Regions from separate parts of the Polaromonas sp. P3_A5 genome, predicted to be linked through region 2. Evidence: predicted binding sites of a transcription regulator. Region 2 holds the regulator's gene; the other holds the start of a gene.
The links. The regulator sigma-54, encoded in region 2, starts transcription at its own class of promoters, with help from an activator protein. The targets are predictions, from matches to a motif close to TGGCANGNAANCTGCTTT.
Positions count from the first base shown of each region.

Region 1: AC1DU8_RS13820 (CmpA/NrtA family ABC transporter substrate-binding protein) is a predicted target of sigma-54. The motif match lies at 8,278-8,295, and genes of this name have one in related genera.

Region 1 is NZ_JBFUGF010000001.1:2,886,983-2,897,205, reverse strand. It holds gene AC1DU8_RS13850 (MFS transporter) at 441-1,655, opposite strand; gene AC1DU8_RS13845 (chemotaxis protein CheX) at 1,842-2,300, opposite strand; gene AC1DU8_RS13840 (response regulator transcription factor) at 2,311-2,682, opposite strand; gene AC1DU8_RS13835 (ATP-binding protein) at 2,739-4,880, opposite strand; gene AC1DU8_RS13830 (ABC transporter ATP-binding protein) at 4,999-5,808, opposite strand; gene ntrB (nitrate ABC transporter permease) at 5,837-6,664, opposite strand; gene AC1DU8_RS13820 (CmpA/NrtA family ABC transporter substrate-binding protein) at 6,863-8,107, opposite strand; gene AC1DU8_RS13815 (ANTAR domain-containing response regulator) at 8,475-9,107, opposite strand; gene tsaD (tRNA (adenosine(37)-N6)-threonylcarbamoyltransferase complex transferase subunit TsaD) at 9,320-10,223, shown strand, end outside.
Region 2 is NZ_JBFUGF010000004.1:101,411-111,633, forward strand. It holds gene AC1DU8_RS21740 (DUF2214 family protein) at 1-201, shown strand, start outside; gene AC1DU8_RS21745 (LysE/ArgO family amino acid transporter) at 223-864, opposite strand; gene AC1DU8_RS21750 (HTH-type transcriptional regulator ArgP) at 961-1,881, shown strand; gene AC1DU8_RS21755 (PsiF family protein) at 2,029-2,325, opposite strand; gene argS (arginine--tRNA ligase) at 2,460-4,145, shown strand; gene AC1DU8_RS21765 (SPOR domain-containing protein) at 4,200-4,832, shown strand; gene AC1DU8_RS21770 (thiol:disulfide interchange protein DsbA/DsbL) at 4,961-5,608, shown strand; gene lptA (lipopolysaccharide transport periplasmic protein LptA) at 5,768-6,394, shown strand; gene lptB (LPS export ABC transporter ATP-binding protein) at 6,409-7,200, shown strand; gene AC1DU8_RS21785 (RNA polymerase factor sigma-54) at 7,346-8,881, shown strand; gene AC1DU8_RS21790 (THUMP domain-containing class I SAM-dependent RNA methyltransferase) at 8,923-10,223, shown strand, end outside.

The sequences.
Region 1 (10,223 bases), on a different contig from region 2:
CTCAAACAAGTTTTTGCCCTGATCCGTCTGGCCCTGCGCTCCTCGGCGCATCCACAAGGGGTGGGGGAAGGAATGCCGAACAGCCAACAGCCGAATACCGGAACCCGAATACCTGAAGAAACAAGGACACGCCATGGCGTGTCCTTGTTGGCATTGGAGTTGGTATTAGTTTTCAGTCCCCGCTCCCGATTGCCCCTTCTGTATGCGCCGAGGAGCGCAGGTTCAGGCGGATCAGGGATCGCGATTGTCTGAGCGAAGTGCAACGTAGCGAGTTCGAGCGAGACCCCGCCTGAACCGAGCACCGCAGGTTGCCCGCAGCGAAGCGGAGGGACGCAGACAGCAGGGTCGCCTTTTCTTTGGTGACTTTCTTTTGGCGACGCAAAAGAAAGTTACTTGCCGCCGGGCAACCCCGGCCAGCGGCCTCAGCTAAAGGCCCATCCTCAAGCAGTCCTCGCCCGTCCACCTTTCTCCGCCCAGGTCCGTGTCCACCGGATCTGCATCACCCGCAGCATCACCAGCATGCCCAGCGACAAGGCTGCAAAGAAGAAGAACCCCCACATGTAAGTGCCCGCATACTGCTTGGAAATACCCATGGCATTGGGCACCAGGCCGCCGCCCAGTGCGCCGATTTCCCCAATCATGGAGCCGGCCACCGCGGTGGCCAGGGGCCAGCGCAGCGGTACCAGCTGGAAAAGGGCGCCATTGCCTGCACCCAGTGCGGCAAAGCACAGCATGACCAGCAAGGTGGTGGCCACGAGGGATTTGCTGGCCAGCCCGCATGCCACGAGTGTGACGGCGATGGTGAGCAGTACGACGCTCAAGGTGTTCACGCCGCCCCAGCGGTCCGAGATCCAGCCGCCGAAGATGCGCAGCGCCGCGCCCATGAAAGCTGCCAGCATGGACAACTGGCCTGCCTGCACCTTGCTGACACCGAACTGGTCGTAGTAGTAGGAAGGCAAAAACGTCGCCAGCCCGATGAAGCCGCCGAAACTCACGGCGTAGATCAGGCTGAAGGCCCAGCCGTCTTTTTCAAACAGGCAGGCCACGTGTTCGCGCAGTGTGGCGTGGCTGTCCACATCGTCGGGTTCTTTGGCAAAAAGAATCATCGCGATCATCGGCAGCAGCATGGCTACGGCGGCAATGCCGTAGACCGACTGCCAGCCGAAGCGCTGCGCCAGCGCCGGCGCGACAAGCACGGAGACAGCGGTGCCCACGTTGCCCGCACCGACCAGACCCATGGCCAAGCCCTTGTAGCGGGGAGGGAAGGAGCCCGAACCCAGGCTGAGCGCTACGCCGAAACTGGCGCCGGCAATGCCCAACAGCACGCCCATGGCCAGCAGGCTGCTGTAGGAGTCAACCACGAAGTAGCCGAACAGCAGCGCCACCATGATCAGGCCCATTTCGACCAGCGTGGCATTTTTGCGGCCAATGTATTGCGCCAGCACGCCCAGCGGAAAGCGCATCAGCGCGCCGGCGAAGATGGGAACCGACAGCATCACGCCTTTTTCTGTGGGCGAGAGCTTGTAGGTTTCCGAAATGAAAGGCGCCATGGCGCCGTTCATGACCCAGATGCAGCACGAAAACGCGAAGTAGAAAAACGCTGCACCCAGTGTGGGCGCGTGGCCAGCCTTGAGAAAATTACGAAACCCCGCCATGGTGCAAGCTCTTTCTGTGAAGATGGTTGATTCACAGAAACAGTGCGAAAAGCATGCCAACTTGGGGCATGCAAAACGCACCCTTGCAGCGCAATTTAGGGGTGTTGGCCTGATTTTTTTGGTGCGCCGCACAAATAACGTGCACGCGGCCTCAAGAGAGGTTGCGTGTAGCGCTGGGTGTGCGGTTCAGTTTTTGCGGTCCATGTCGACGCAGACCATCGCCGCGTAGTGGTTCCAGCGCAAGGTGATCACGTAGGGGCGCTTGCGTACCCGGGCCTTCATGCCCTGCGCGCCCTGCAGCTTGATCGGCACTGAAATCTGCAGCTCGGACCCCAAAGCCTTGCGTGCATTGCCTGCCAGGGTGTTGGCGATTTCACCCACCGCGTCAAGCAGGTTGCCATCGCTGAGGTCAGTCTCATGCTGGAGCAGCAAAATTTCCCGCACCAGTTTCCCCGGCATGGACACCACCACATGTCCGTTGTGGCTTCCCGAGAAGGTGACGATGCCGTTGAATTCAAAGGCTTCGATATCTCCCGTGCCGAGATAGGCCGAGGTGATCTGCGGTTCCTGTCGGGTCGTGATCTTGAGGTAATGCCGGATGGAATCGACAAAGAGCTTGAGGTCGTTTTCGTTCAGTGTGGCCATCGCAGTGTCCTTAGCGCACGTCTGCAACGTCGAGCAGTGCAATCTGCAGCTCTTCGTCGGTAAAGGGTTTGGCAACGAATCCGCGGGCGCCCAGCTTGAGTGCCTGGATGGCTGTCGATTTGTCGCTGAGCGCGCTGACCACCAGTATCTTGATGGACGGGTCGAACTTCAGCAATGCGGTGATGCATTCAATGCCGTCCATCTCGGGCATGGTCAGGTCCATGGTGACGACCTCGGGGCGGGTTGCCCGGGCCAGCCGCACGGCTTCGAGGCCGTTCTTGGCCAGGCCTGCGAGCACCACGCCCTTGATGCCGCCGTTTTGCACCACTCTCGAAATCCGGGTCCGGATCATGTTGGAGTCGTCAACAATCAGCAGTCGCATGGAGAAGCTCCTGTGTGGGGTTTGTGATGGCCATTGCTGGATTGCTTCAGGAAAATTCAGGAAAAAGAAACCTTGAATTCGGTGTGCTGGCCGGGCGTGCTGGACAACAGCAGGCGCGCCCCCAGCTGCTGCACGTTGGTCTGCACCAGGTCCAGGCCCACGCCGCGGCCTGCGTGGCGGGAGGTGGCACCGGCCGTGGAAAAGCCCGGCTTGAAAATATGCGCAACGATCTGCTGCTCGCTGAAGCTTTGCAGCTGCTCAGGCGTATACCAGCCCAGTTCAAGCAGACGGCGGCGAACGTCGGCCGCATTCAGGCCCGCGCCATCGTCGCGCACGCTGAGCTGCCACTGGCCGTCTTCGTTCCGGGTGAGGTTGACGGCAATCCGCCCGGCCTCCGCTTTGCCCGCAGCGCGCCGCACGGAGGGCGCCTCCACGCCGTGCACCACGGCGTTACGCAGAAGCTGGATGGCGATTTCGCGCAGCAGGTTCATCTTGTCGGCCGGCATGTCCTGGGCACTGCCCATACGCACCTCGGCATCCACGCGTTTGCCGCAGTCGGTGCCGACCTCGTTCGCCAGCTGGGTTAGCACGGCGTTCAGTCCTTGCGATGCGGAACCGTCCGGGGCGGGCGCCGTGTCACCGCCTGAGCGCTTCTGGCCCAGCGCCTTGAAGGCGCCGACCTTGGCCAGCAGGTCCTCGAGCGGCAAAGGCAGGGCCAGCAGAGCGTCGCCGGTGGCGGCGCCGTTGTCCTTGAGCTTTTGCAACTCGCTTTCGAACTGATGGGCCAGTGTGGCCAGGATTTCCAGTCCGAGCGATGCTGCGTCGCCCTTGAAGGCGTGGATGCGGCGGTAGGCGCCGTCCACAGCTTTGAGCACCTGGACTTCCGAGGCGGCCGATGAAGTGCTTCGCAGCAGGTCGTTGACTTCCAGCAGGGACGCTTCAGCCCGCTCGACAAAGGCGCGCATCATGGCCGGCTCCGTCTCGAAAGCCTTGAGCATCATGGACAGCTCTTTTTGCGAGCGCTGGCGTTCGCCGGTCAACCGGGCCTGCAACTCGACCTTTTGCGTGATGTCCTGTACGGTGACCAGCAGGTGCCGCACCGTGGCGCCGTCCTGCACCCGGTTGAAATGGAAAGAAAGATAGCGCTTGGTGTCCTGGCCCAGCCGGTTCCTGACGGTGAGTTCCACTTCCGACAGCGGGTTGATGCCCTGGATCAGCTGCTCCTTGACGTGTGGAGAGAACAGCAACTCGACATAGTCCCGCGCATCGGTCAATGCCTTGTCGGAAACCAGGGTGGACAGCTGGTAGAAAAAGTTTTGCCCCGGTGCCAGTGTTTTGCCGAACAGTGCATGGGTCGAGCGGGACAACTGGGAGCCGAGCTGGTGCTGGGGTGTCAGCAGGAACAGGCCTTCGCGCACGCTGGCGAGAATTTCCCGGTTTTCTTCGGTGGCAGCTTCAATCGCGGCGTCTGAAGTTTTCAGGCGGCGCAGGAACTTGAACAGAATGAAGGCGAAATTCAGCAGTGCCAGCACGATGCCGACGGTTTGCACCATGCGCAGTACGCTGGCGCGCGAGGCGCCGATCTGCTGCGTTTCCGTGACGAAGTCGTTGGCAACGCCCAGCAGTTTGATGTTGTTGGCCTGGCTATAGGCCAGCGCGGCAGCCAGTTCCGTCTGCGTGAAGCCGTCGCCGGCAAGCAGGGGCTGGAGCAGCTCGAAATAGGGCTTCCACAGCGCATCCACCTTGTCCTCCAGCTCGCGGCCCCGGCTGGACACCACGGGCTCCAGGTACACCGGTTTGCCGTCGCCGCCGGGAATGGTGCCGCCTTCGCGGAATGCGACATGGGAGGCCTGGAAGATCTTTGCGCCTGAACGCAGCTCGGCCAGTGTCTCGGGCTTGTAAGGCGTGCCCGCCACCCGCATGGCGTCGAGTTCGAGCAGGGTGCGTGCGACACGCTGCGAAACATAGCGCTGGCGGCCGGAAAGGTTGATGGCCACGGTGTCCTGGTCGATCTTGAACGAGGTGTAGAAGTTCAGGACCAGCACCCCCAGGTCAAACAGCAGGAAAAGCGCGACCGCGATGATGATTTCACGGTACTTCCCGAGCGAGGCGAGGCCGCTCGAGCGCGCAGGCCGTGTGCTGGCCGGTGCGCCATGGGCGATTCTGCCGGCGCCGGGGATTGGCAAAACTGCAGACATTGGAAACCTCCTGCTTGGTTGTTTAGTCGCGGGCCACCGCAGAACCGGCTTTGCCGGGCTGCTGGTGGCGCCCCCTCGAGGGGGAGGCGCCAAAGGCGCTTCGGGGGCGAGTCTTTACTCAGGCTGCTTTTTCGACGTGACCCTGGCGGGTGTAAAGGAAATCGATCACGGCTTTGCGGTAACCCAGGTAGCGGATGTCTTCGGCCAGCGCCACGCGGGAACGCGGGCGGGGCAGTTCCACCGGCAGCACTTCGCCGATCGTGGCGGCGGGACCGTTGGTCATCATCACAATGCGGTCGCTCAGCAGCACGGCTTCGTCGACGTCATGGGTCACCATGACCACCGTGCTTTGCGTGGTGGCGACGATTTGCAGCAGTTCGTCCTGCAGCTTGGCGCGGGTCAGGGCGTCAAGGGCGCCGAAAGGCTCGTCCAGCAGCAACACCTTGGGTTCCATCGACAGCGCGCGTGCAATGCCGACGCGTTGCTTCATGCCGCCCGAAATCTCGCCGGGACGTTTTTGCGCAGCCGGCGTCAGTCCGACCATGGCCAGTGCGGCGTCGGTGCGGGCCTTGAGTTGCGCCTTGCTTTCGGTGGCTGAGAACACGCGCTCGACAGCGAGGTAGACATTTTCAAAGCAGGTGAGCCAGGGCAGCAGCGAATGGTTCTGGAATACGACAGCGCGCTCGGGGCCGGGTCCGGCAATCTCGCGGTTGGCGCACAGCAGGCTGCCCTCTGTCGGCGTGGTCAGGCCGGCAATCAGGTTGAGCAGCGTGGATTTGCCGCAGCCTGAATGGCCGATCAGTGTGACGAACTCGCCTTTGGCGACCGTGAGGTTGATGTGCTGCAGTGCGCAGAACGGCCCCTTTTTTGTCTTGAAGGTTTGCTCGACGCCCTGGATTTCGATGTATTTGGTGGTGAAGGATGTCATGGCTTGGTTCTCCTTTTGTTCGAGCGGTTCAGTTCTTGACTTCTTCAAACGTGAAGGCTGTGGCGAGCTTGATCAAGGCGAACTCCAGCACCAGGCCGACGATGCCGATCACGAAGATCGCGATGATGATGTTCTTGACGTTGAGGTTGTTCCACTCGTCCCAGACCCAGAAGCCGATGCCGACGCCGCCGGTCAGCATCTCTGCCGCCACGATCACCAGCCAGGCGGTGCCGACAGCCAGACGAACGCCGGTCAGCATGTAGGGCAGCACGGCAGGAAAGAGAATCTTGGTCACTATCTTCCACTCGCTGAGGTTGAGCACGCGAGCCACGTTCATGTAGTCCTGGGGCACGCGTTGCACACCTACAGCCGTGTTGATGATCATGGGCCAGATGGAGCAGATGAAGATGGTCCAGATGGCGGCCGGGTTGGCGCCCTTGAAGACCAGCAGACCAATCGGCAACCAGGCCAGCGGCGACACCGGGCGCAAGAGGCTGATCAGCGGGTTGAACATGCGGCTCAAAAAATTGAAACGGCCGATCATGAAGCCGACCGGTATGCCGACGACAGCCGCCATGCCGAAGCCCATGGCCACGCGCTTGAGTGACGACAGCACGTTCCAGCCCACACCCTGGTCATTCGGCCCCTTGCTGTAGAACGGATCACTGAAGATCTGCACCGCCTGCACAAAGGTGTCTTTGGGCGAGGGAATGCTGCCGGCCGTGCCCATGAAAACAAGCTCCCAGATCAGCACCAGCAAACCCAGGCCCAGGAGGGGGGGCAGGACGCTGAGCCAGAGCCAGGAGGCATCGCCGGATGGCTTGGTGATGGGGGTGGGTTTTGTTGGAGCGTTCATGCTGTTTTGGGCTGTAGCGCCCGTTGGATGAGCGCCACCAGCTATCGAATTGATAGCGGCAGCATCTCTGGGCCTTTCGTTGCTGCGGCTTGCCGGGGTTGCCGCCTCCAGCGGGTTGTGAAATACGGCACTGACCATGGCGTCACCTCTTTACGTAGGAAGGTTGGGTGGGGTGTAGCGTGGATATCGCGTGGGTGTTCAGGCGTGAACCTTGAAACTGTCGGCGTATTTTTTCGGGTCCTTGCCGTCCCACACGGTGCCGTCCATCAGCTTGCTGCTGCGCATGATGTCTTTGGGAACGCTGGCCTTGGCCGCCGTGGCTGCCTGCTTGTAGACGTCGATGTGGTTGATTTGCTTGGCAATGCCCAGGTAGTCTGGATGGTCCTTGATCAGGCCCCAGCGCTTGTGCTGTGTGAGGAACCACATGCCGTCGGACAGGTAAGGGAAGCTCACCGCACCGTCGTTGTAGAACTTCATGTAGTTCGGGTCGTCCCAGGTCTTGCCCATGCCGTTCTGGTAGCGGCCCAGGATGCGCTGGTTGATGGCGTCCACGCTGGTGTTGACGTAGCTCTTGTCGGCCACGGTCTCGGCCATCTTGTTTTTGTTGGAGAGGCTGGCGTCAATCCACTTGCCGGCTTCGATGATGGCGGCGGTCACGGCACGCGCGGTGTTGGGGTATTTCTTGACGAAGTCGGCGGTGGTGCCTAGTACTTTTTCTGGGTGGTCCTTCCAGACGTCCTGGGTGGTCACGGCGGTCACGCCGATGCCGTCGATGATGGCGCGGTGGCCCCAAGGCTCGCCCACGCAGAAGCCGTCCATGTTGCCCACGCGCATGTTGGCCACCATCTGCGGCGGCGGCACGGTAATCACTTTGGCGTCCTTCATCGGGTTGATGCCGTTGGCGGCCAGCCAGTAATAAAGCCACATGGCGTGCGTGCCGGTGGGGAAGGTCTGGGCGAAGGTGTATTCGCGCTTGTCGGTCGCCATGAGCTTGGCCAGGCCCGCGCCGTCAACCGCGCCTTTGTCGGCGAGTTTTTTGGACAGCGTGATGGCCTGGCCGTTGTTGTTGAGCGTCATCAGCACAGCCATGTCTTTCTTGGGGCCTGCCGTGCCCATGTGCACGCCGTAGACCAGGCCGTAGAGCACGTGGGCGAAGTCCAGCTCGCCGTTGACGAGCTTGTCGCGCACACCGGCCCAGCTGGCTTCTTTGGTCGGGATGATCTTGACGCCATATTTCTGGTCAATGCCCAGCACCGAGGCCATGACCACGGAGGCGCAGTCGGTCAGCGGTATGAAGCCGATCTTCACTTCCTTCTTCTCCGGCGCGTCGGAGCCCTGGGCGTACACGGCAGCGCGCAGGGCGGGGTTGATGCCCACGGCGCCTACGGCCGCGGCCTGCAGCACGGTGCGGCGTGTCAGCGAAGATTTCAGCAGTTCAGTCATGTTGGCGGCTCCTGATAGTTAAAAACGAAAGACAAAACAAAAAAGGCGCTCGACCCGGGCAACACGTTGAACGTGATGCGGGGTGCGAACGCCTTTGTTCCTTGGGGGCACCACACACTTCGCCATTGAAGTGCTGTGCCGGTCGGCCATCTTTGACCAGTGCCTAGGGCATTGCAAAAGCTGTGCCAGGGTTGGCGGGTGTCGTTAGGACGCGGTGGTTTTGAGAGTGGGTGCGCCCAGTTATGCGAGCCATGTGAAGTGCGCTGTGGGCAGTTGCGGGGCGGGATGACGCAGGGTTGCAGGTTGATGTTTGCACCGTATTTGTGCGCTGCACCAATTGAGGGTTTATTGAGGCCTGGCCGGCGATTCAGCCCAGCAGGTCCAGGGCGTCCAGCATGCGCTGGGCTACTTCGCCTAGGCGCAGGCCCTTGTCCATGGCGGCCTTGCGCAGCTTTTCGTAAGCGGCCTGCTCAGACAATCCCTGGCGCTGCATCAGCATGCCTTTGGCCCGGTCTATGACTTTTCGGTCATGCAGCTCTGTTTTGGCATGGGCCAGTTCTTTGCGCAGGCCCTGTTCGTGTTCAAAGCGCGCCATGGCCACATCCAGGATGGGGCGGATTCGATCCGGGGAGAGGCCGGCCACCACATAGGCCGACACGCCGGCGGCGACGGCATCCTTCACGTGGCTGGTGTCGTTGTCGTTGGTGAACAGCACGATGGGCCGGCGGGCGTCCCGCGTTGCCATGACCACATGCTCCAGCGAATCGCGGGCCTCACTTTCGGCGTCCACGATGATCATGTCGGGTTGCAGTTGCGCCAGGCGCTCGTCCAGGAAGGTATCGGCCGGGAGCACCGCGACAATGTTGTAACCGTTTTCCAGCAGGCCGATACGCAGCTGGCGCGAGCGCTCGGCCAGTTCCCGCGCATGGGCGTCATCGGACACGGACTCCAGCAGATCCGGGGCGATGATGACAAGGCGCAGGGATTGGGACGGTGTCATGTGCGTAGTCGTGCAAGAAACGTGCCCCCACAGTCGTTCACTGCGTGTAACTCCCGAGGCCTTGCTGGCCGCAGCTCACGAGACGTTTCGCCTCTGTCGCCCGTCCAAGCCTGCACAGGCAGGCTTGGAGCCGCGGGCTCCAGCCCCTCGGGGACCGCCCGCCTGCAGCCCCAGTTGATGTGAGGAGTTACCTCAAACCTTACACTTGGACGATGCTAGTTCTAGGAATCGAATCGAGTTGCGATGAAACCGGTGTGGCGCTGGTGGATGCCAGCGGCGGCGGAGTGCCGCGCCTGCTGTCGCACGCCTTGTTTAGCCAGATAGACATGCACCAGGCGTATGGCGGTGTGGTGCCCGAGCTGGCCAGCCGGGACCATATCCGGCGCGTCTTGCCCTTGACACATCAGGTCATGGCAGAGGCGGGAAGCAGCCTTGCACAGGTAGATGTGGTGGCTTATACGCGCGGCCCTGGGCTTGCAGGTGCGTTGCTGGTGGGGGCGGGTGTGGCCTGCTCGCTGGCGGCGGCGCTGGGCAAGCCGGCCATGGGTGTGCATCACCTGGAAGGGCATTTGCTGTCGCCTTTTTTGAGTGCCGACCCGCCTGAATTTCCTTTTGTGGCGCTACTGGTATCCGGCGGGCATACCCAATTGATGCGCGTGGACCGTGTGGGAAGTTATGAATTGCTGGGTGAAACCATTGACGATGCGGCGGGTGAGGCCTTTGACAAGTCGGCCAAGCTGATGGGCCTGCCTTATCCAGGAGGGCCACATCTGTCGAAGCTGGCTGAGGGCGGTGACGGCGCGGCCTTTAAGTTGCCGCGACCCTTGCTGCACAGCGGCGATCTTGATTTTTCCTTTGCCGGGCTCAAAACCGCGGTGCTAACGCAGGCCAAAAAACTGGGGCCGGATCTGGAAAGCCGCAAAGCCGATCTGGCCGCGTCTACGCAGGCGGCCATCGTTGAAGTGCTGGTGAAAAAATCACTCGCAGCCATGACGCAAACCGGGTTGAAGCGCCTGGTGGTGGCTGGCGGCGTGGGCGCCAATGCGCTGCTGCGCAGCCAACTTGATGCCGTGTGCAAACAGCGAGGCATCCGCGTGCATTACCCCGAGCTGCATT
Region 2 (10,223 bases):
CTCGTCATGTTCCTGGCGATTGGGCTGATTTCCATCAAGCCGACCATGATGTTTTTGCGCTGGCGCCGTGAGTTGCGCGCCAGCGGCGCCCTGCCCGATGCGCTGGAAGTCAAACAAGCGCGGCGGCTGGTGATGGTGCAGGCGCACATCCTGCCGTTCATTCCGCTGGCCGCCGTCTTTCTGGCCCGAGGCTTTGGTTAGGCACACACCCGCGCTGCAGCGTCAGGCTGAAAACAGGCCATGCACCAGCCAGAAGGCGGTGCCCCACATCATCAGCGCTACCAACAGGTCCATCGCGCGCCATATGGCCGGTGTGTTGAGCCTGCGCCCCACGCACCACAGCGCCACACCCAGGCCGGTAAACCACAGCAATGAACCCGTGATGGCGCCCAGGCCGAAGACGGCGTTGTCCGGCCGGGCGTAAGCCAGTGATGCGGTGCCGATGACCACGGCGGTGTCCAGCCATGCATGGGGGTTGAGCCACGACAGCGCCAGTGCCAGCCCGATGGCCTTGCGGCGCGGCATGGCCTCTGCGCCGGCCATATCGGGGTTCTGGGCAGACGCGTGCGCAGGCTGCAGAAAGCGCCGCATGGCCTGGGCGCCATACACCAGCAGCACCAGCGCGCCCGCGCCGGTCATGGCGCCCAGCAGCTTGTCGGAAAGACCGCCCAGTTGCGCAAGGCCGGCAACGCCTGCGGCGATCAGGGCCACATCGGTCAGCACACAGACGGCGACGGTGAGCCAGAGATGCTGGCGTAGCAGGCCCATGCGGATCACGTGGGCGTTCTGCGGGCCTATGGCCATGATGAGCGAGAGGCTGAGGACCATGCCAGTCAGGAAGGCGGGGGCGGTGAGCGGGTTCATGGCCGCAAGTGTGTGCCAGGGCTCATAATAGTTAAATAGAATTAACTAAAATTAGCTTTAGTCAATTATTAATTGATTTAGTAGGCGCCTAACAACATGCTCGATGCCCGACAACTTGAAGCATTGGCCGCCGTGATTGAGCACGGCAGTTTCGGCGAAGCCGCCAAGGCCCTGAGCCTGACGCTGGCTGCCGTGTCCCTGCGCATCAAGTCACTTGAAACCGCACTGGGGCAGCGGCTCCTGGTGCGCGGCAAACAGGTACGCGCCACGTCGGCCGGCCAGGCTTTGCTCGGGCACACCCGGCAGGTTCGCCTCATGGAGGGTGATCTGCTGGCCGGGCTGCAGGGCGGGGGAAAGCCCGCTCGCCTGCAAAGCCTCAGCGTGGCGGTGAACGCCGACTCCCTGAGCACGTGGTTCTTGCCGGGCGTGGCCTCAGCCCTGCACACTAACGGCCTGCTGCTCGATGTCGTGGTGGACGATCAGGACCACACCCAGGAAGCCCTGAAAAGCGGGGATGTCACGGGCTGCGTCACCGCATTGGCGCAGGCCATGCGGGGCTGCGTGGCTGAACCGCTGGGCGTGATGCGTTACCGCTGCATGGCCTCGCCCGCGCTGGTGGCGCAGTGGAACGAGCCCGCGGCGGGTGGCAAGGCCGCACCGAACCGGCTGGCCCATCGCCTGCTAGCCAGCCCTGCCGTGATCTTCAACCGCAAGGACGCGCTGCAGGATACTTTTCTTGAACAGCATTTCGGGCTGCGCGACGCGCTGTACCCGCGCCACTTCGTGCCGGCGGTGGATGCGTTTGAGCTTGCGCTGGAGCTTGGCATGGGCTGGGGCATGGTGCCCGACCTGTTGCTGGCCGCGCGCACCCGCAAGCCGCCGCTGCAGGAAGTGCTGCCGGGCAGCACGGTCGACGTGCGGCTGTACTGGCAGCACTGGGCACGTGAATCCGTTGCGGCGCAGCGATTGACACAGGCGGTCAAGCAGGCGGCGCAGGGGCAGCTGCTGCAGGTGTGACGGTGCGTTTATAGATGAAAAGTACCGCTAGCGCTTTGTAGACAAGCGCAAACAGCTATCGAATTAATAGCGCCCAGGAGGAATATTGGCACAAAAAAAGCCCGCCATGACATTCATGGCGGGCTGGTTTGATCTGAAAAGACCGGCTTACTTGCTCAGGCACTCTTTCATGAAGGCTTTGCGTTCGTCGCCTTTTTTGCCCTTGGCGTCGACGTTGCAGGTTTTCATTTTGGTTTGCTGCGTTGGTGCTTCTTTCTTGGCGCTCAGGCACTCTTTCATGAATGCCTTGCGCTCATCGCCCTTCTTGCCTTCAGCGTCCTTGTTGCAGGCGCCCATTTTGGTTTGCTGTGCGGTTTTGGCTGGAGCGTCCGCGGCGTGCGCCACCGGAGACAAGGCCATCGAGACGGCAAAAACGGCGGCGATCAGGGATAACAGCTTTTTCATGGTGGCTCCATTGGGTTGGGAAACAGGTTTGAGTTCCGGCTGGAATTCCAACACATAACGCCGCGCCGGGCAAATTCGATGACCGGGTATCTGAGGGGTCCGAACGGCAGATGGCTTAACCGTAAAATCAGACCATGCTCTCGATTAAAAAAGACCTGCTCGCGGCTCTGGCCGCGGGGCTGGAAGAACTTTCCCCCGGCGCAGGCGACAAAGCTGCCTTTGAATCCCCCAAGGTGGCGGCCCATGGCGACTTCGCCTGCACGGCCGCCATGCAGCTGGCCAAACCGCTCAAGCTCAACCCGCGCCAGGTGGCCGAAAGCCTGCGCGCCAACCTGCTCAAGAAGCCCGCGTTTGAACGCTGGGTAGACGCCATCGAAATCGCCGGCCCCGGTTTCATCAACATCCGCCTCAAGCCCGCCGCCAAGCAGGAGACCGTGCGCGAAGTGCTGGCCGCCGGCGCGCAGTTCGGCGTGCAGCCGGCCGACCCGGCACGCAAGATGATCGTCGAGTTCGTCTCGGCCAACCCGACCGGCCCGCTGCATGTGGGCCACGGCCGCCAGGCCGCGCTGGGCGATGCGATCTGCAACCTGTTCGCCACGCAAGGCGCCAAGGTCTGGCGCGAGTTTTATTACAACGACGCGGGCGTGCAGATCCAGACCCTGGCCACCAGCACACAGGCGCGCGCCAAAGGCATCAAGCCCGGTGACGCCGGCTGGCCCGAGTCGGCCTACAACGGCGACTACATCGCCGACATCGCGGCCGACTTTCTGGCCAAAAAGACCGTCAAGTCGGACGACCGCGAATACACCGCCTCGGGCGACGTGGAAGACATGGACTCGATACGCCAGTTCGCCGTGGCCTATCTGCGCCACGAGCAGGACCTGGACTTGAAGGCCTTCTCGGTGAAGTTCGACAACTACTACCTTGAGTCCAGCCTGTACAGCTCGGGCCGTGTCGATAGCGCCGTGGCCAGACTGAAAGAGGCCGGCAAGACCTACGAGCAGGATGGCGCGCTGTGGCTGAAGTCGACCGACTACGGCGACGACAAAGACCGCGTGATGAAAAAGAGCGACGGCAGCTACACCTACTTCGTCCCCGACGTGGCCTACCACCTGGCCAAGTGGGAGCGCGGCTTCGGCAAGGCCATCAACATCCAGGGCATGGACCACCACGGCACCATTGCCCGCGTGCGCGCCGGGCTGCAGGCCGCCGGCGAAGGCATTCCCCAGGGCTACCCCGACTACGTCCTGCACACCATGGTGCGCGTGGTGCGCAACGGCGAAGAGGTCAAAATTTCCAAGCGCGCCGGAAGCTACGTCACCTTGCGCGACCTGATCGAATGGACCAGCGCCGACGCCGTGCGCTTCTTTTTGCTCAGCCGCAAGCCGGACACCGAATACATCTTCGACATTGACCTGGCGCTGGCCAAAAACAATGAAAACCCGGTGTATTACGTGCAGTACGCGCATGCGCGCATCTGCTCCATCCTCACCACCTGGGCCGGCCAGGGTGGCGACGAAGCCAGCCTCAAAGCTGTCGACCTCTCGGCGCTGGACAGCCCGCAGGCGCAGTCATTGATGCTGCTGCTGGCCAAGTACCCCGACATGCTGACCAACGCGGCTGACGGATTTGCACCGCACGACGTGGCTTTTTACCTTCGTGAGCTGGCGGCCAGTTATCACAGCTATTACGATGCCGAGCGCATCCTGGTGGACGACGAAGCTGTGAAGCTTGCCCGTCTGGCGCTGGTCGCCGCGACTGCGCAGGTGTTGCACAATGGCCTCGCAGTGCTGGGCGTGAGCGCCCCGCGCAAGATGTAAACCGTGGCGAAAACCATGCGAATTTCAGGACAAGGCAATGAACGTGGGCAAGGTATGAATACACAACGAGGCGGAACCCTGTTGGGGTTGATCATTGGCGCGCTGATCGGCCTGGGCGCGGCGCTGGCGGTAGCGGTTTACATCACCAAGGTGCCGGTTCCTTTCATGAACAAGAGCCAGGCACGCAACCCCGACAGCGATGCTGTTGAAGCCAAGAAAAACAAGGACTGGAACCCGAACGCCCCGCTGGCCGGCAAAAACCAGCCCAAGCCGCCTCCTCCGGCAGCGGTTGAAGTGCCTGGTGTTCCAGTACCCGACCCCTCGGCCGGAGCCACCCCCAAGGCCGCCGCTTCAGCGCCGGCCAAAGTGGCCAAACCAGCGCCTGCCGATCCGCTGGGCGATCTGGCAAAGGCCAAGGTCGAAGGCCTGTCATCCGGTCCGGGAGCGGATCCCTTCAGCTATTTCATTCAGGCCGGTGCCTTTCGCACGCCGGAAGATGCGGAACAGCAACGCGCCAAGTTGCTGCTGCTGGGCATGCAGGCCAAAGTGACGGAACGCGAGCAGGCTGGCCGCACCGTGTACCGCGTGCGTCTTGGCCCTTTCGACAAGAAGGAAGATGCCGACAAGGCCAAGGAGCGCCTGGACAACAATTCCATTGAAACCGCGCTGGTCCGGGTCCAGCGCTGAAGCCCTCGTCCAACGATAGGCTGAACTTTTCACGAGGCTGGTGTACAAACCCCTATACCCCGCGCCACGAGGCATCCGCCAGAGGGGCGGTTTCCGGGCTATTTCTGTCATTCCAGGAGAAAAATCTGATGCAACGCCGTGAGTTTTCGTTTTCAGCCGCCGCCCTGGGCGGCATCGCCGCCCTGCCCACCCTGGCACAAGCCCAGGCCAAGGCCTTCAAGGACGGCGAGGATTACCTGACGCTGGACAAGCCGGCGCCGACCGAAGCCGCCGCCGGCCGGGTCGAGGTGGTGGAATTCTTCTGGTACAACTGCCCCCATTGCAACGCCTTCGAGCCGCAATTCGAAGCCTGGATGAAGCAGATCCCCAAGGACGTGTCCGTGCGGCGTGTTCCAGTGTCCTTCCGGCCCGATTTCGAACCTCAGCAGCGCCTGTATTACGTGCTTGAGGCCATGGGAAAAATTGAGGAACTTCACAAGAAGGTGTTTGCCACGATTCATGTGGAAAAACAACCGCTTAACACGCCCGAGCTGATAGCTGCATGGGCTGAAAAGCAGGGCCTCAACAAGGCCAAATTCGTTGAGTTCTACAACTCCTTTTCGGTCGCCTCCAAGGCGCGCAAGGCCACACAGCTGCAGGACAGCTACAAAGTGGCCGGCGTGCCGTCGCTGGGTATCGCCGGGCGTTATTACACCTCGTCGGACCAAACCCAAACCATGACCCGCGCGCTGCAGGTCACAGATCACCTGATCGCCCAATCCCGCAAGGCCAAATAAAGAAAGCGCCCGCGGCCGTGCGCCGCGCCAAACACCGGCTCAAAAAACCCGCCCGATTTCCGGCGGGTTTTTTTATGCCCCTAATATTCCCCGTGCAAGCCATTCCCGCAGCTGGCATGGCTACAATGACCCAACACCAAGCAGCAAGATTCGTGCCTTATGAAACACCCCATTTTTTCCCTCATCCTGCCGGTCATCCTGGCGCTGGGGTCGGCTTTCCCGGCCGCTGCCGAAAAAGCTGATCGGGACAAACCCATGAACGCGGAGGCAGATGCCCTGCGTTATGACGACCTGAAGCAAACCAGCGTTTTTACCGGCAATGTGGTGATCACCAAGGGCACGACCATCGTGCGCGGCGAGCGCGTTGACGTCATGCAGGATCCCGAGGGCTACCAGCAGGCGGTGTCCGTCGCGGCGCCCGGCAAGCTGGCGTTTTACCGGAAAAAGCGTGACGGCGTAGACGAGTACATCGAAGGCGAAGGCGAACGCATTGAATATGACAGCCGCGCCGACCTGGTGAAGTTCATCAAGCGGGCGGTGGTGCGCCGCTACAACGGTGCCACCCTGGTGGACGAAACCACCGGCAGCCTGATTGTTTATGACAACAACACCGACGTCTTCACCGTGGATGGGGGCGCGCAAAACCGTACGGCCAGCAACCCCACGGGGCGGGTTCGCGCCATGCTGTCACCCCGCGCGACAGCCTCGGCACCCGTTGCGGCACCGCCCGCGGGCCCAGCCCCGGTTCTGCGCCCCAGCACGACGCTGGGCAATGAAAAGAACTAGAAAGACCTGCACAGATGGATGTGGTGACTGACACTTCAGCGGCCCCGGCCGCTCCTGCCCTGACCCCCAGCCGCCTTGTTGCGCAAGGTCTGCAAAAATCGTACGGCAGCCGCAAGGTGGTGCAGGACGTTTCGCTGTCCGTGCAAAAAGGCGAAGTCGTGGGCCTGCTGGGCCCCAACGGCGCGGGCAAAACGACCTCGTTCTACATGATCGTGGGCCTGGTGCGCGCCGATGCAGGCGAAATTTCCATCGACGGCGAGTCGGTCGAGCACATGCCGATTCACCTGCGTGCCCGCCTGGGCCTGAGCTACCTGCCTCAGGAAGCGTCGATTTTCCGCAAGCTCACGGTGGAAGAAAACGTGCGTGCCGTGCTGGAGCTGCAGCTCGACAAAACCGGAAAACCGCTGGGGCGCGCAGACATCGAGTCGCGGCTCGACGCCCTGCTGCAGGATTTGCGGGTAGATCATTTGCGCAACTCACCGGCACCGGCGCTCTCGGGCGGCGAGCGCCGCCGGGTCGAAATCGCGCGGGCGCTGGCAACCCAGCCGCGCTTCATCCTGCTGGATGAGCCGTTTGCCGGTATCGACCCCATTGCCGTGATCGAAATCCAGCGCATCATCGGTTTCCTCAAATCGCGCGGCATCGGCGTGCTGATCACCGACCACAACGTGCGTGAAACACTGGGCATTTGCGACCATGCCTACATCATCAGCGACGGCCACGTGCTGGCGCAAGGCACACCGTCCGAGATCGTGAATAACGCCGATGTGCGCCGCGTCTATCTCGGCGAACACTTCAAGATGTAGAACATGGTTCCCCCCTGTTGTCGCTCACTTCGTGTAGCTCCCTCTCCCCCTCCGGGGACGGCGCCTGCGGCCTGGCAAAGCCAGTTCGGCGGCGCCCGCTGGTTAAAGACGTATCGCCTCAACCTTCCGCAAGTTTGAAAATCCAGTGAAACAAGGTCTGTCACTCCGCGTCTCGCAGCATCTTGCGCTGACACCTCAACTACAGCAGTCGATCCGGCTGTTGCAGCTGTCGACGCTTGAGTTGAGCCAGGAGGTCGAGCAGATGCTCGACGAAAACCCGTTTCTGGAAGTGTCGGAAGAGACGGCGGTGCGCGAAGAGTTTGGGCTGGAGCACATCAACACGCCGGTAAGCCAGGACAGCCGCGAGTTTGAATCTGCTACGGATTCGATAGCTGGCGGCGCAGACGAGACTAGCGCTACAGCCCCGAATGACGCAGAAGTCAGTGCGGAGCCCAAGCTCGAGGAAAGCTGGGAAGGCGATGGCACGGTAGAAACCACGCCCGACGACAGCGAGTGGGGAAGCGACGCACCGGCGCGCAAGAACAACAATGAAGAGAGCGAAGCCGAGGCCTCCGACCTCACGGGCAGCCATGAGTCGCTGCAGGACCACCTGCACCGGCAATCGCTGAGCTTGCGCCTGTCGGAGGAAGACCGTGCCGCGCTGCACTTCCTCATTGAATCGCTCAACGACGACGGCTACCTTGAAGACAGCCTGGCGTCGCTCGCGGCCGGTCTTGCAAGAGATGACATGGCGCAGGCGGAAGAACTGGAGCAGCGTTTTGCGATGGCGCTCAAGCTGCTGCACCACATGGAGCCTGCCGGTGTCGGTGCGCGCAACCTGGCGGAATGCCTGAGCCTGCAGCTGCTGGACTGCAAGGACTGCGAAGAAACCCGCGCAGCCATTGCCATGTGCAAGCAACCGATGGAGCTGCTGGCCAAGCGCGACGTCAAGCGCCTGTCGCACCTGTGCGGTTTCACCGAAGCCGCCATCAAGGGCGCGATCACGGTGATAGGCCGGCTCGATCCCAAGCCCGGGCGCCGCTTCGTGAATGTGGAGCGCAACCTGATCGTGCCCGACGTCATCGTTGTGAAGTCGGGCCGGGGCTTCAAGGTTTCGCTCAATGGCGACGTCATGCCGCGCCTGCGCGTGCACGACATTTATGCCAATGCCCTCAAGCAGCACAAGGGCCAGGGCGGCCAGGCGCTGCAGCAGCGCCTGCAGGAGGCCCGCTGGTTCATCAAGAACATCCAGCAGCGCTTTGACACCATCCTGCGCGTGAGCAGTGCGATTGTGGAACGGCAGAAAAATTTCTTCACGCACGGTGAACTCGCCATGCGCCCGCTGGTGCTGCGCGAAATCGCCGACGAGCTGGGCCTGCACGAGTCCACCATCTCCCGCGTGACCACGGCCAAGTACATGGGCACCCCTTTCGGCACCTTTGAGCTCAAGTATTTCTTCGGCTCCGCGCTCGGCACCGAAACCGGCGGCAATGCTTCCAGCACGGCGGTACGCGCGCTCATCAAACAATTTGTCTCGTCCGAAAGCCTCAAGAAACCGCTCAGCGACAACCAGATTTCCGAAATGCTCAAGGAGCAGGGCATTGAATGCGCACGCCGCACCGTGGCCAAGTACCGCGAAGCCCTGCGCATAGCGCCCGCCAACCTGCGCAAATCACTCTAGCCGCCCAATCAGGCCGCGCTGCCCGTCCCTCAAAGTCAGTCATGAATCAACTCCAATTGTTTTTACCGTGCGCCGCAGGCGTCGAAACCCTGCTGGCCACCGAGGTCAAGCGTGTCACCGGGATCGACGGCAAAGCCTGGCGCGCCGGCGTGCAGCTGCAGGCGTCGTGGCGCGACGCGTTGCAGCTCAACCTGCACAGCCGGCTGGCGCAGCGTGTACTGATCGAGCTGCAGCACAACCAGTACCGCAGTGAGCAAGACCTCTACAACGCTGCTGCCAACGTGGCCTGGGAAATCTGGTTCACGCCCAAACAGACCTTCAAGGTCGAGATCACCGCCCAGCACAGCCCGCTGCAAAGCCTGAACTTCGCGGCGCTGAAGATCAAGGACGCGATCGCCGACCGCTTTCGCGCCAAGTTCGACGACGTGCGCCCCAGCGTCGACACGCGCTGGCCCGACGTGCGCGTCTACGTGCACCTGACGACGGACACCGTCACGGTCTACATCGACACCTCGGGTGAGCCGCTCTTCAAGCGCGGCTGGCGTGAAGACAAGGGTGATGCCCCGCTGAAGGAAACCCTGGCCGCCGCCATGATTGCCGCCAGCGGATGGGATCAGCTCTGTAAAGAAGGCGTGCCGCTCTATGACCCCTGCTGCGGCTCGGGCACCATCGCGATTGAAGCCGCGCAGATCGCGTGCAACATCGCACCCGGCATCAACCGCCGTTTTGCCTTCCAGAAATACCTGCCCTTCCAGGGCCACGTGTGGGACGGCCTCCTCGACCAGGCCGAAGCCGCCATCACCGAGCCCACGGCCAAGGTGTTCGGCAGCGACGTGTCTTTCCGCATGGTTGACTTTGCCGAGCGCAATGCCGAACGTGCCGGTGTGGCCAATGCGGTGGAATTCCGCGGCGGCGACGCGCTGCAGCGTATGCCACCTGCGCCTTCGGGCGTGATGCTGGTGAACCCGCCTTACGGCGAACGGATCGATGTGGCAGGCGTGGCCGGCATCACCGGCCTGCAGGGACGCGACCAGCGCCGCCAGCAAGGACATGCCGAAGGACGCGTGCAGCAGGACCACCGCAACCAACCCATCGATGAATTTGGCCAGCCGCTGAACCGGGACAGCGGCGATCGGGGCGACACGCGTGAAGAGCCCGCCTTCGAGACTTCGCGCGACCGTTCTGCCAATCCCGGCCGCGAACAGGCACAAAACGCCTGGGGCGAAGAAGCGACGGAGTTTTTTCCGCAACTGGCCGCGCACTGGAAGAAAAACTACGCCGGCTGGACCGCTCACGTGCTCACGCCCGACCTCAAACTGCCGGGCAAGATGCGCCTGAAAGA